2 regions of the Halopseudomonas sp. L-58 genome follow, and region 1 is predicted to be linked to the other one. Evidence: riboswitches for the same ligand, from Rfam matches in the RefSeq annotation. Region 1 holds a riboswitch; the other holds the start of a gene.

The links. A riboswitch is a leader RNA that binds a small molecule or an ion and turns the genes downstream of it on or off. The one in region 1 is predicted to bind cobalamin.
Region 2: linked by a shared signal. The riboswitch ahead of AC13EY_RS03965 (TonB-dependent receptor domain-containing protein) and the one ahead of btuB (TonB-dependent vitamin B12 receptor) in region 1 are both predicted to bind cobalamin.

What each region holds. Positions count from the first base shown of each region.
Region 1 is NZ_JBSXON010000075.1:164,023-171,348, forward strand. It holds gene AC13EY_RS15140 (hypothetical protein) at 1-394, opposite strand, end outside; gene btuB (TonB-dependent vitamin B12 receptor) at 497-2,299, opposite strand; cobalamin riboswitch at 2,421-2,650, opposite strand; gene AC13EY_RS15150 (DUF5064 family protein) at 2,811-3,158, shown strand; partial or broken gene AC13EY_RS15155 (IS21 family transposase) at 3,702-4,380, shown strand; gene AC13EY_RS15160 (metallophosphoesterase) at 4,825-5,502, opposite strand; gene AC13EY_RS15165 (HAD domain-containing protein) at 5,499-6,056, opposite strand; gene AC13EY_RS15170 (MbcA/ParS/Xre antitoxin family protein) at 6,109-6,501, shown strand; gene AC13EY_RS15175 (hypothetical protein) at 6,598-7,026, opposite strand; gene AC13EY_RS15180 (hypothetical protein) at 7,010-7,326, opposite strand, start outside.
Region 2 is NZ_JBSXON010000040.1:42,584-49,909, reverse strand. It holds gene AC13EY_RS03990 (EAL domain-containing protein) at 1-1,325, opposite strand, end outside; gene AC13EY_RS03985 (hypothetical protein) at 1,518-1,823, opposite strand; gene AC13EY_RS03980 (exodeoxyribonuclease VII small subunit) at 2,025-2,264, shown strand; gene AC13EY_RS03975 (polyprenyl synthetase family protein) at 2,261-3,148, shown strand; gene dxs (1-deoxy-D-xylulose-5-phosphate synthase) at 3,243-5,123, shown strand; cobalamin riboswitch at 5,177-5,380, shown strand; gene AC13EY_RS03965 (TonB-dependent receptor domain-containing protein) at 5,507-7,312, shown strand.

The DNA of each region.
Region 1 (7,326 bases):
CGCCGCTGGTGAAGACCTGACAGACCAGCGCACTGAGCATCATGGTCGGCACCAGAACCAGCAGCGAAGAAGCCTGGTCACGGTGCCAGCCAGCGTACATCCGGCCGCCGAACCAGAGTGCGGCGTAACCGGGCAGCAGCGCCCAGTAGGCGATAGTCATGCAGTGGTGACCGGCATTTACCCAGCCGACCGTCATCACGTCCACTGCAAAAGCGACTGCAAAGAACAGCGGGTAGGCCCAAACCGGGCGCAGCAGCACGCCGACCAGGAAAAACACCGCCCAGGAGGCGCTTGGCAGGTTGAGCTGCGGGAAGTGGCTACCGCGCGTCATGATCATCAGCGCCAGCAGCAGCGCGCCAACCACCAGTTGGGTATGTTTCGAGGTTTTCAGCACAGCCTTTCTCCTTTGCGGTTTATCCAAACGTCAGTGCCGGGCACTGCCCGGCTTTTTATTCAGGGCGCCGCCGCGAACGGCGGCGCCAGTCAAACAACGCGATTACAGCGGCTGATAACGCAGGGTCAGGTACCCAGCGCGGCCCGGCTGCGTGTAGGTCGCGGCGGTTTCATACTCGTTGTCGAACAGGTTGCTGACCCGCGCCTGAACGCGCCAGGCATGGCTGAGCCAATACTCGGCCCGCAGCTCAACCGTGTTGTAGCCATGCAGGTCGCTGGTGTTGGTGGCGTTGTCCCAGCGCCGCCCCTCAGCATGAACACTCGCCCCCAGGCCGATACGGCCGAAGCGGCGGTCGACATCCAGGTTGAAGATTTGCTCCGGCACGCGGCGCAGCAGCAGGTCGTCATCAGCGCTGCTGGAGCGGTTCTCAGGGTCCTGCAGGGTCAGGTTGGCCTGCCAGCTCCAGCCCAGCTGCTGGGTCAGCACTTCCAGTTCCAGACCGGTAATGCGCGCCTTGTCGACGTTCTCGGCCATCGACACCCCACCCACGCGGACACTGGCAATCATGTCGTCGATATCATTGCGGAAGGCGTTGGCCGACCAGCTGCCCCAGCGGTGCTGGCCACGCAGGCCCACTTCCAGGTTGCGCGAGGTTTCCGCCTGAATAGCTGGATTGCCGTAACCGGGGAAATACAACTGGTTGAAGGTCGGCGCGCTGAAGGCCGTGCCATAGCTGGAGGTCAGGCTGATGCTGTCGGTCAGCGCATAGCCGTAACCGACACTGCCGGTGGTGTGCTCACCGTAAGCCTCGTTGTCGTCGTGGCGCAGCCCCAGCTGCCATTCGTGACGGCCGGCGTGCAGCAGGTACTGGGCAAACAGGCCGTGGTTGTAGCGGCTGTCCTCGGGGTAATCGACGCTGCTGCTGATGCTGTCTTGCTGCCAGTCGTAACCGACGGTGAGCAACTGGTTTTCGCTCAGGGCAAAATCGTTCTGCCAGCTGGCACTGTCGCGTCGCGTGTCATAACGCGTGTCAAAGGTGCTGCCCTTGAAGTTCTCGTTCTTGTCCTCACTGTGGCCGACCTGCAGCGTCACATCCCAGAAAGACACCGGAGAATATTTGGCGCGCACGCCATACGCGCTGAGCACACTGTCGGCGTTGGCCTTGTTGCCGGAGTCGTAGTCGTTGTGCGACTCGACCTGCAGCAGGTTGGCATCCAGCAGCAAGCCGTTGGCAAACCGGTAACCACCAGACAGATTGGCCGACAGCTCACGGTAACCATCGTGGTCCACTTCCCGCGACGGGCGCGCATCATAGCCTTCGGTATCCAGGCTGCTGACACCCAGGTTGAACCAGGCGTTGTCATTCCCACCGGACGCACCGGCAGTAGCGGCGCGATGCTGGCGACTGCCAACAGTGGTCGAGAAGTACGGCGTCAGGCCATCACCACCCTTGCGGGTGAAGATCTGCACCACCCCGCCAATGGCCTCGGAGCCATACAGGCTGGAGCGCGGGCCGCGGACGATCTCGATCCGCTCGATCTGCTCAACCGGCAGGTTCTGCAGTGCGGCAACGCCGGAGGTCGCCGAGCCGATACGCACGCCGTCGATCATCACCAGCACGTGTTTGTCGTTGCTGCCGCGAATCTGCAGCGAGGTACTTTTGCCCGGGCCGCCGTTGTTGATCAGGTTGACCCCGGTCGCGCGGCGCAGCAGCTCTTCAGCGGTATTGACCTGCAACCGCTCGATGTCGGTCCGCTCGAACACGGTGGTGGCTGCGATACTGCTGGCCTGGCTGGTGCGGGTGGCAGTGACAACATCACTGCCGAGATCCAGGGTGCCGGCGAAAGAAAGGGAAGAAAGGCCAATAAGGCCCAGCGCCAGAGGGGCGCGTGCAGGAATAGTCATGCTGTGTGGTTGCTCCGTCGTACCCACCCGTACGACATTGTCGAATCGGGACAGACGGAGACGGCAGGAACACGGCATGAACACAACGGAAGACGCCGTACACCTACAGCGCCCACCGCACTGTCGTGAAAGGCATCAGGCCGGTCTCCGGGCTTGCGAGTGGACGTGAGTCCGGCGACCTGAGCCTTCCCATGCATCGAGCACAGTGGCGTTTATCAGGCGCCTCGCCAAATAGGCGGACGTCGCTTACCGTTGCGGGGGCAGCGCCGGAATTGTCTGATCTGGCAGACGCACCGGCTTCCCAGTTTCACCCTCCTCGAGATGGAGGGCACCTGAAGCGCGGCAGAGAGTAGTGGCCACCTCCCGCCCTGTCAAGCTCGGGCTCGGCATACCCCCGGCGCCTCCTACCAAACGACTGTCGGATGCACCACGCTTTCAGCACAACAGTTTCCCCGACACTCAATTAGGCCTATAACTGGTCGAGCGTCCCCACCTTGCCCAGGAGGAAGACATGTTTGAACCGGGCCACCTGCATATCAACCGTATGCGCCTGCTACCCAGCGATAGCGGGTTCAGCATCGACATTCACTACACCATCGCGGACCAGTGCCGTGCAGTCGAGTTCAGCGTCGATGGCACGATTAACGATGCCGAGGTGCACGAACACTTTTCGCTGCCACGCGATACGGCGTTCAACTTCGCCAGCAATATCGATCATATTCTGCGCCGCCACGGGGTGTTGACGCCGGAGTTCATGTCACTGAAAGCGCACCATGAATATGACGCCATGTTCGAAGATATCCGCGCGCGGCTGCATGCCTGGAACGGCGAGCCAATTGACCCCGGCCATCTGGGCTAGCACCGAGGCGACCGAAAAACAGGCACAAAAAAACCCCAGTTCTTGCGAACTGGGGCTTCTTGAATAATGGCGCAGCGGACGGGACTCGAACCCGCGACCCCCGGCGTGACAGGCCGTGCCAGCCAGAAAATGTTAATCGTCCTTATTTTACAACTATTGATTTTAAAGGATTTTATCCCAACCCATCAGCTTTTCAGGCTGATGCAAATTGAGATCACTTGAAGGCAATCATCTGGTCACGGTCACGGAAACCCATGTTTTTAGTGACTAATTTTTAGTCACTTTTAACACCTGTGGTATCGAGGCAGGCACTCGCAACGATGGCTGGAAGAGCAGCTTGCCTAATGGAGCGCGATCAGACCTGACAAAGGCCACGCAGTATGCAGCAGCCCATCCCGACAGCCAAGAGAACCTTATCGATAAATCACCACTGCGGATTCCACGCTCATCCGGCCACCTTTCCGGGCAGGCAGCTACGCAGGCTTAACTCACTATCATTGACCTCTTTTTCGAAGCAAAGGGGGCACTGTGGAGCGCTTATCCATGCGTAAGATTCGAGAGGTGTTGCGCCTCAAGTTTGAGGCCAAGCTATCGGCCCCTCAGATTGCGATCAGCGTGCAGGTCGGTCGTGCCACCATCAGCGACTACCTCAACCACTTTACCTCCAGCGGCCTCACCGACCTGGCCCTGCTCCCTGTCCGACACCGAGCTGGAGCAGCAGTTGTTCCCACCAGCCCCGGCAGTATCCAGCGAACAGCGGCCTATGCCTGACTGGGCCAAGGTACATGCCGAGCTGCGCCGTCCCGGCGTGACCCTAGCTCTGCTCTGGCAGGAGTACCGTATGGACAACCTCAGGGCTTCAAGTACAGCTGGTTCTGCGAGCACTACCGGGCCTAGGCTGGCAAGCTGGACATGGTGATACGTCAGGAGCACCGCGCTGGTGAGAAGCTGTTTCGTCGACTACGCCAGCGGACAGACGGTGCCGGTGATCGACCGTCACACCGGCGAGTTCCAGCCGATGCAGGTGTTTGTTGACGTGCTCGGCACTTCCAGTTACACCGTCGCCGAAGCCACCCGCTCACAGAAGCTATCGGACTGGCTGAGCTCCCACGCCCACTGCTTCGCCTTCCTCGGCGGGGTGCTGGAGATCGTTATGAGATATACAATTGGTTGCGACAAAAGAAAGATAAAGATGGGCAGGTCAGCGATGCTGAAGAGTCATTCCAAGGTTTAATATTCACACTCTCCACCCCAGATGACCTCAGACCTTGGCTTTCCCTACTATTGTCGGAGGTAAGGTATAAAACGGGTGCCGTGAAGCATCTAGCAGTCAGTTGCCCAGGAAAGGCCGACAGCTTTAACCACGCCTCTTCCACTGGAGACTACATTCCATGTGTATCAGCGGCACGGAATGCGCTGGGCAAGATGGGAGTGTTCTTTGCATGACCAATAGAGTAATGAAGTCTACCCATGCAGTAAGCACTCCACCGCACCAGATCACGCAGCCTTATCAATTGGCTCAGAATGAAATCGAGTCGCTTCGGAGTGAGATGCAACAAGCGTATCTGGAAATGCAGTGGCTGCTACAAACCGAATCCCAGCCAGGCTATATACCCGCCTCGCCAACGCCCGAAAACCCGTAGCCAAGCAAGGCTCACTGGGACGGTTATAGGTCCAGCAAGCTACGGGCCTTCATTAAGGTTGGTTTCCCCGTTCGCAATATGGTGTCTATCCATAACTGATTACCGTGTCTTACCCATCGTTCACAGCCGATATGGCCAGATACGACCAAATCGATATTCCGGATGTTGTCGCTGTGTCCCTCAAGATTTTTGCCGCCCCAAGTACAGTGCTTGGCCAGGCCTTCACTGAACTCCAAAGTAGCCAGCTGCTGCCAGTCGGCCACCGGGGCTTGCGCGTGCACCAATCCGATACGCCCTGACTCTGTATTCAAAGTCATGGTGAGCGATAGCTTTTCCTGGATCTTTTCCGCCAACACCCCATGCTGCTCAGGAGCCAAATCAGCCGCCCACTGCCCACCAATGCTGTAGTGTTTATCAGCCCAGGCAGCTTGATAGTGGCTTGCCCAGAACAGCAGCTCATGGTTACCAAGCACACTGTAGCAATAGCAGGTGTTCAGCACCCATTCCAGCGCACGTAATGACTCTGGCCCGCGATCAATCACATCACCAAGCATGAACAACCTATCCTTGGCAGGTTCAAAACCTGAGCCTACAAGCAGCTCCATCAGCAGCTGAAATTCTCCATGCACATCCGAACAAATCCAATCCTCGCCGATTGGGTTGGCTGGGATTTCATGGTGGACAGGAATAGGTCTGATCACCTATCACCTCCGCAAATTCGGGATATGAACTCCAGCTGATGCTCCAAGGCTTTCTGCACATGCCTGCAAGACACGCCTAGTATAGGGTCAGTCTGAATCAAGGCGTCCGCCTGCTCTGATGGCCAACCAGCGGAGTCATCATCAATGGCCAGCCACGGAATGGGAGTGGGTAGACGGCGTAAATAAGCAGAGATTTGTTTGAAGCGTGTTTGGTGATCCCACTCGATGATATCGAGACTGTTTCTACCCATCGCGGAGTGCCATGTGGCGCCTATGACTCGCTCTGCCAGTTTGGTGGGCAAGTATCCGCGTGCCCGACGGAAGCCCAGCACACGCGCCCAACTGGTCGACAGTACGATCCTTAGCTCTGGGTACCCTTCTATAATCTTTTCCAACAGAAGAGCCCACATGAATAGCTCGCCCGGGACTCGCAGCTCGATCTGGCCATTAAGTCGTCGATACACGGCATCAGGATGTAGAACGCCATCATAGTCGAGAAATAAAATCACGTTTATCTCGCTAACTTGATCAGGGAGGGCTTCAATAGGCAGCATACTGCATCTTTGCCCGCAGGCATCCCTCAGTTTTTTATTGACCGGGTACGCTGTGACTACAAACCTCGAAATAATCCAACAAGACAGTCAAACCGCAAAGACAGCTCTCACGGCGATTTTTCGAATTTTGAACATGTGGCACCTGACAGACACCCAACAGGCGAGGCTGCTCGGGCTGCATGATGAGAAAGCCCTTCATAACTGGCGAGCGCATCCAGAGAGTGCTTCCATCTCAACGGATCTGATTGAACGAGCAAGCTACATCCTGGGAATTTATAAATCCCTGCAGATCTTGTTCCCCAACCCTGACAATGCGGATCGATGGCTGATCACCTGTAATGACAATCCCCTCTTCAACGGGCAAGCTCCCATTGAACACATGATGACCGGAAACATTACAGATCTGGCGACAGTTCGGCGCTGCTTAGAGGCGTTGATAAGCTGATCGGCTCCTGGCTCGTCGTTAACAGAGCCAAGCCTTGGGATACCCTCCGGCCCCTCACTGGACTTCGTAAAAGCCGGTGTGATTCAGTACGTCTTTTTAATCGTCGTCATCCCGCTGCAGAAGCCTGTCGAAAGCACCCGGGGCCATTGTGACCTTCCGCTGCTTTCTCAGCTTGGTCACAGTAGGGTCAAAGTTCTGCAGAATGTCACGGTGCGCCTCATACAACCAGTTCTCGGCCTGCCTCCATGCCTCGCTCACATGGTGCTCCACCTCACTAAACTCTCGCTTCTGCTGTCGACAATCAGAGAGAAAGCTGCGCCACCGAACGCTCTCAAGAGCCGCGGCGTTGTTGAACACAAAAAGGGCGAGCAAGTCCTCATCCTCACAAGTGTTCATCATGAAGGCTGCTGGGGTCTGCCCTTGGAATGACTGGCTGAGTTCGACCCAGCGCTGCTGTAGGTACTCACGCCACCTTTCATTCAGCTCGTCAAGCTGCGGCTCCAGCCCCTTAGCATCCAGCCGCATATCCCAGACAAAACCACCCTCTGCCTTCCTTCCGTGGTTTCTCTCCCTCGACATAATCATGGGGGATTAGGCGATGGATCATATCTGCCCCCTGATCCTCCAGCTCGTCTGTTATATGCGTGGCCAGCGAGGTGATTGTGGCGTAATGCAGCTTTTCGTCGATGAGCAGGCGCGCCCAAAGTGAAAACCGTAGCGCATAGTAGTCCCGTTTCTGGTAATCCGCGTTCTCTCTACTGCTCTCCTTATTCTGGAAGTGGTAGTCATCAAGGTCGTAGTCATACACGGTCTCAAAATCGAGCA
Region 2 (7,326 bases), on a different contig from region 1:
GCATCCTCCAGCCCCTGCCCGGGCAGCAGCGGCGCAACACCAATACTGGCGCTGACCACCAGGCAACGCTCACCGAAACACAGCGGTTCGCGCAACGCGGCAAGTGCCCGGGTTGCGACCGTTTCTGCATCCTCGGCGCAGGCCAGATCATCCAGCAACATGACAAACTCGTCGCCGCCAAAACGGGCCAGTTGGTCCCCGGGCCGCAGGCAGCTGCGCAGCCGCTCGGCCACCAGCAGCAGAACCCGATCACCGGCGGCATGCCCGAGGCTGTCATTGATCAGTTTGAAACGATCCAGATCGATGAACAGCAAGGCCGCATGGCGCGCGCCGGGCCGGCTCAGTTGTGAGGCCGTGCGCTGCAACTGGATATTGAGTTGGTGGCGATTGATCAGTCCGGTCAACGGGTCATGCCGGGCGGCATGCTCCAGTTCGCGCTGAAAGCGCTGGCGCTCGCTGATATCGGTCTGCGAACCGGCCAGCCGCCGGCGCCCGGACAAGTCGACCTCAACCACGCCCCGGGTCAGCACCCACAGGTAGCTGCCGTCACTGCGACGCAGGCGGTATTCATGTCGAATCCACGGCGAGCCGCCCTGCAAATGCTGCTGGATAGCAGCCTGCAAGCCGGCCTGATCGTCCGGGTGAACGCGCTCGAACCAGTGCATGGAGCGCTGTCCGACCTGGGCCTGGGTCAAGCCAAGCATGCTGGCCCAGCGCTCGGAGACATAGAGCTGATCCTGCTGCAGATCCCAGTCCCAGATGCCATCGTTGGCGCCGCGCAAGGCATGGGCATACCGGGCTTCGCTGGCTTCCAGGGCACGATGCTCGGCATCGATGTAGGCGTCAGCGGCCAGGCTCATGTCAAAAAAGACAATCTTCAGCAGACTGTCGAAATCAGCCAGCCTTGACCGCTGCTCGACACTGAGATCGTCGAACCAGTTACCGAGCATGCGACTCAGGTACATCCGATACGCACCCAGATACCACTTCAGTTCGACACCGACCTGTTCGTGTATGTGCCCGATGCGCACACGCTCTTCCAGATAGCGCTGGTCAATCTCGCCACAGAACAGGCGACTGTAATAGCCCCGCTGACTATGCTTGAGGCGATCAACCAGCCCCTCGCCACGCAGAATCCCCCGTGTTTCAGGATACTGCTTCAAACGCTCGTACAGCGCTTCAACAAATTCGTGGCTGGCCTGCTCACCGAAACTGGCGATACGCCGCAATCGCTCCCCATCCGCGTTGCTCCAGTCGAGAAAATGCAAACGCTGTTGCAGGCCGCTGGCATCAAGCCCCAGTTTGTCGAATACCGGTTTAAGCACGGTTATCACGTCCATGGCGGTAATAAGGCAGCGCTCCAAAGGGCCGCCGACTGTTGTTATTCGTTTTTGCGCGGGCAACAAAAAAGGCGCTGGACTCCCGAGCTGTAAAAGCTCGGGAGTCCAGCGCCTTGTCTTTCAGGCCCTTGCGTCCTGACCGGCAAAGCCGTCTCGTTGGTCAGGGACCACGCTACCCTAGAGATCATCCTCTGACAAGCTTTGCAATAGCCCTTCCAGGCGATGACGCAACCCCGCCAGCTGCCGCGAACGGAAGGCATGGCGCGTCTGCTCCAGGGTGTCGATGGCATCCTCCAGGGCAAAACGCACGCGGCTGCGCTCGTTCAACTGCTCGGGAGCGAGCCAGCGGCACAATGGCGCGTCACTGCAATCCTGTGGCTGACAGATCAGCTCACAGTCAAGCCCGGCCTGCTTAAGCGCCTTGATAATCGGGTCACGCTGCGCCGTAGGTGCAGCAACAACCACCTTCGATTCGTCGGTCATGGCAGATCAGATAAATGATGAATTTGATGTCAAATTGTAATCAAGCACCGTCCCAAAGACACCACAAGAGTCAAAAAATCGCCGCCTTTGCTGATCTGAATCAATGCCGTCACGCTTCCGCCATTACACACACGCCGATTGACCGCCCCCGCCCCCTTGGGTAATGTTCAGCCGTTTGAACCATCCCGGATGAGGTAACGCATGGCCCGGAAGAAAACCGCCGCAGACTTCGAGCAGTCACTGGGCTCGCTGCAGGCACTGGTCGAGCGGCTGGAAAGCGCTGACCTCAGTCTGGAAGAGTCATTGAGTGCCTTCGAGCAAGGCGTCGCCCTGACCCGCGAATGCCAGCAGGCGCTCGCCCAGGCGGAACAGAAGGTCCAGCAACTGATCGAAAGCAATGGAGAGCTGAAGACAGAACCCTTTGACGGCACCAGCGAATGAGCCCATTCGGTCAGTATCTTGAGCAGTGTCAGCAACGCATCAACGCCTTCCTGAGCAATCAGCTGCATACCCCGCAACCCCGTCTTGATCGACTCTACAGTGCCATGCGCTACAGCGTGGTCATCGGCGGCAAGCGCATGCGCCCGCTACTGGCCTATGCCAGCTGCGAGGCTGCCGGTGGCGAGTTGGCCCGGGCAGATCACGCGGCAGCAGCGGTGGAGCTGATCCATGCCTACTCGCTGATTCACGACGACCTGCCGGCCATGGACAACGATGACCTGCGCCGCGGCCAGCCTACCTGCCACCGCGCCTTCGACGAGGCGACCGCGATCCTCGCCGGTGACGGCTTGCAGGCGCTGGCCTTCGAACTGCTCGCCAGCGCGCCGGACTGCCGCCCGGATACCCGTCTGCAGATGGTCAGCCTGCTGGGCCACGCCGCCGGACCGCAGGGCATGGTCGGCGGACAGGCGATTGATCTTGGTGCGGTCGGCGAGAAACTCGACCAGACCACCCTGGAAACCATGCATCGACACAAGACCGGCGCCCTGATTCGCGCCAGCGTGCAACTGGGCGCACTGGCCAGCGAGCGTCTAGATAACGAGCAGTTGGCAGCCCTTGGCAGCTACGCCGATCACGTCGGCCTGGCGTTCCAGGTGCAGGACGACATTCTCGATATCGAAAGCGATACCAGCGTGCTCGGCAAACAGCAGGGCGCCGACCTGGCCCGCGACAAGCCGACCTACCCGGCACTGCTCGGGCTGGACGGTGCCCACCGTCTGGCTGCCGAGCTGCGCGACCAGGCGCTCAGCGCAGTCGCAGGCTTCGGCCCCGCAGCAGAGCGCTTGCGCCAGCTGGCTGACTACACCGTTCAGCGCCGCTTCTGAGATAGCCCTGCGTGCAGTTGGGCTATCGGCCTGCATCGGTTAAACTGCGCCCTTGTTTTCCCGCCACCGACGTTGGCACCCAGAGCCTTGTTTGATGCCCAGCACTTTCCACGAAATCCCGCTCCATCGCCCCAGCACGCCGCTGCTGGACCGTATCGACGATACCGAGTCGCTGCGTGCGCTTGACGAAAGCCAGCTGCCCGAGCTGGCCGATGAGCTGCGGGCATTTCTGCTCTGGAGTGTCGGCCAGACCGGCGGGCATTTCGGCGCGGGGCTGGGCGTCATCGAACTGACCATCGCCCTGCACTACGTCTATCACACGCCGGACGACCGCCTGCTGTGGGACGTTGGCCATCAGGCCTACCCGCACAAGATTCTCACCGGCCGCCGCGAACAGATGGCCAGCCTGCGCCAGAAGAACGGCCTGGCCGCCTTCCCGCGGCGCAGCGAAAGCCCCTACGACACCTTTGGCGTCGGCCATTCCAGCACCTCGATCAGCGCCGGCCTGGGCATGGCCATCGCTGCCGGGCTGCAGGGCCTGGATCGCCGCACCGTTGCCGTGATCGGCGACGGCGCGCTGACCGCGGGCATGGCCTTTGAAGCGCTCAACCACGCCTCGGAAGTCGAAGCCAACATGCTGGTTGTGCTGAACGACAACGACATGTCGATCTCGCGCAATGTCGGTGGGCTGTCCAACTACCTGGCCAAGATCCTGTCCAGTCGCACCTACTCGCACATGCGCGAGGGCAGCAAGAAGGTCCTGTCCAAGATTCCGCCGGCCTGGGAGCTGGCACGCAAGACCGAAGAACACGCCAAGGGCATGCTGGTGCCGGGCACCCTGTTCGAGGAGCTGGGCTGGAACTACATCGGCCCGATCGACGGGCACGACCTGCCTACGCTGGTACGCACCCTGAAGAACATGCGCGAGCTCAAGGGCCCGCAGTTCCTCCACGTGATCACCCAGAAGGGCAAGGGGTTTTCCCCCGCCGAGGCCGACCCGATCGGCTACCACGCCATCACCAAGCTGGAGCCCAAGGCCCCGAGCAACGGCGTCAGCAAACCGAAATTCTCGAACATCTTCGGCCAGTGGCTGTGCGACATGGCCGAGCAGGACGAGCGCCTGATCGGCATTACCCCGGCCATGAAGGAAGGCTCGGACCTGATTGCCTTCTCCGAGCGTTTCCCCAGGCGCTACTTCGACGTCGCCATCGCAGAGCAGCATGCCGTCACCCTCGCTGCGGGCATGGCCTGTGAAGGCGCCAAGCCGGTGGTTGCCATCTATTCGACCTTCCTGCAGCGCGGCTACGATCAGTTGATCCACGACGTTGCGGTGCAGAATCTGGACGTGCTGTTTGCCATCGACCGCGCCGGCCTGGTTGGCGAGGACGGCCCGACCCACGCCGGCAGCTTCGACCTGTCGTACCTGCGCTGCCTGCCGAACATGCTGATCATGGCGCCGGCCGACGAGAACGAGACCCGCCAGATGCTGACCACCGGCTACCTGCACGAAGGCCCGGCGGCTGTGCGCTATCCGCGTGGTACCGGCCCGGGCGTGCCCATCGATCCGACGCTGGAGCCGCTGCCGATCGGCAAGGGCGTACTTACCCGCCGGGGCGAAAAGGTTGCCATCCTCTGCTTCGGCACCCTGCACCAGCAGGCCAGCAAGGCTGCCGAGGCACTGAATGCGACCGTTGCCAACATGCGCTTCGTCAAGCCGCTGGACACCCAGTTGATTGCGGAGCTGAGCGACAGCCATGAGCTGCTGGTGACCGTCGAGGAGAACGCCGTCATGGGCGGCGCCGGCAGCGCGGTCAACGAATGGCTGCTGGCCCAGGATATCAGCCTGCCGGTGCTCAACCTCGGCCTGCCCGATATCTACGTCGAACACGCCAAGCCCGCTGAAATGCTGGCTGAGTGCGGTCTGGACGCTGCCGGTATCGAAGCGGCCATTCGCGCCCGCCTCGACCGTTTGTAAGAGCCTGCCTCTGGCAGGCTTGACCCACCCCGCCGAAAAGCCTAGAGTCCGCCTCACTTCCAGTCGCCTGGGTGTCCGGCCTGCAGTGCAGTCCGGGTGAAACGGGAAGTCGGTGAGAATCCGACACTGCCCCCGCAACGGTAAGGAGTCGCAGGCCAGCCCTGCCAGCATCATCGAAAATGCCACTGTGCTCTGCATGGGAAGGCGATGATGTGTTGATTCCAAGTCCGGAGACCGGCCCAGCGCGAGTACAGCCACGGCAATGCCGTGCGACTGTCTGCTGAGGTGTCGCGGAGGGCGTCACCGGTCAGCGTGCAGCCGCCGCGCGGTGGCCTGCCTTCTGACTTCCCGCCCTCCTCAAAAGCCGAACTTTTGAGGAATCTATGTACAAGTCACTGCTGATCATTCCGGGCCTGCTGGCCTGTGCCGTTGCCCAGGCCAACGACGCGCTGTCACTCGCCGATACCGTCGTTACCGCCTCCCGCCAGGTCGAAAGTCGCAGCGAAAGCAGCGCGGCCAGCACCGTCTTTACCCGGGCAGATATCGACCGTCTGCAGCCCAACAGCGTGACCGACCTGCTGCGTCGTGTGCCCGGCCTGTCGATCACCACCAACGGCGGCCTCGGCAGCTTGAGCGGCATTTCCCTGCGCGGCACCAACGTCACTCAAACGCTGGTTCTGATCGACGGTCAGCGGATCGCCAGCGCCAGCGCAGGCCAAGCCAGTCTGGAATTCATCAGCGTCGATCAAATCGAGCGAATTGAGGTGATCCGCGGCCCACGCTCAGCCATCTACGGCTCCGACGCCATCGGCGGCGTGGTACAGATTTTCACCCGCCAGGGCCGTGACGGGCTTGATGCGCGCGTCAAGCTCGGCGTCGGCAGCAACCAGACCTTTACCCGCGATCTGGCACTTTCCGGCGGCAACGGCCAGACCCGCTTTGCGCTGGGCGCCAGTCTGAACGAAACCGACGGCATCAATCGTACGACCAATAGCGTCGGTGGTGATCGCGACGAAGACGGTTATCGCAATCGCGCGTTCAACGCTAGCCTGACCCACAACTTCACCGACGATGTTGAAGCCGGCATCCGCCTGCTGGAGCAGACTGGCAGCACCGAGTACGACCTGCTCGGCGACCCGGAAGATGACTTCAGCCTGAGCACCGCGGCAGCACACGTTCAATGGCAGGTCAGCAGCCTGTGGCGTACCCGCCTGGAAGTCGGCCACGCCGAAGACCGCCGTGACACCCGCTCCAGCGTATTCCCCTCGTCATACGACACCTACCGCGACTCCGCCAGCTGGCTCAACAACCTGAGCATAAATGATGCCCATAACCTGCAGCTGGGGCTGGACTGGTACGAGGATCGCATGCGCACTGACGGTGCCTTCACCGACGATGAGCGCTACAACCAGGCTGCGTTTGCCCAATACCGTTTCAACGGTGAGCAGGTCAGCGCCGAACTGGGTATGCGTCATGACGACAATGAACAGTTCGGCAGCGAAAACACCTTCAACGGCGCGCTGATCTTTGCCCTGAGCAACAACCAGCAACTGGTTGCGTCGTACAGCGAGGGCTTCCGCGCGCCGACTTTCAACGACCTTTACAACGCCTGGGGCTCCAATCCGAACCTGCGTCCGGAAAGCTCAAAGAGCTACGAGCTGCAATGGCGCGGCCAGTTTGACACCACCACGCTTCAGGCGTCTGCCTACCGTATGGATATCGACGACCTGATCCTGCTGGACAGTTTCTGGATTCCACAAAATATCAGCGAAGCACGCATCAACGGCCTGGAACTGTCTGCCGAGCGCGACATCCTCGGCTGGTACACCGTCGCATCCGCTACCTGGCTGGACCCGCGCGACCGCAGCACCGGTCAGCTGCTGCCACGCCGTCCCAAGCGCCTGCTGAGCATCGACAGCGATCGCCAGTTCGGCGACTTCGGCATCGGCTTCAGCCTGGTGGCCAACAGCACCCGCTACAACGACGCAGCCAATACCCAGAAGCTGTCCGGTTTCGGCACCCTGGAAGTACGCGGCAACTGGCTGATGAGCGACACCACCCGCTGGGATCTCAGCGTCAGCAACGTGCTGGAGAAGGAATACGCGCTGTCCAACGACTTTGCCGGCAACCCGTACCAGAACGAAGAGCTGAACGCGCGCCTGTCGCTGACCTGGACCCCGCAGCTGTAAGCGTCACCTGCAGA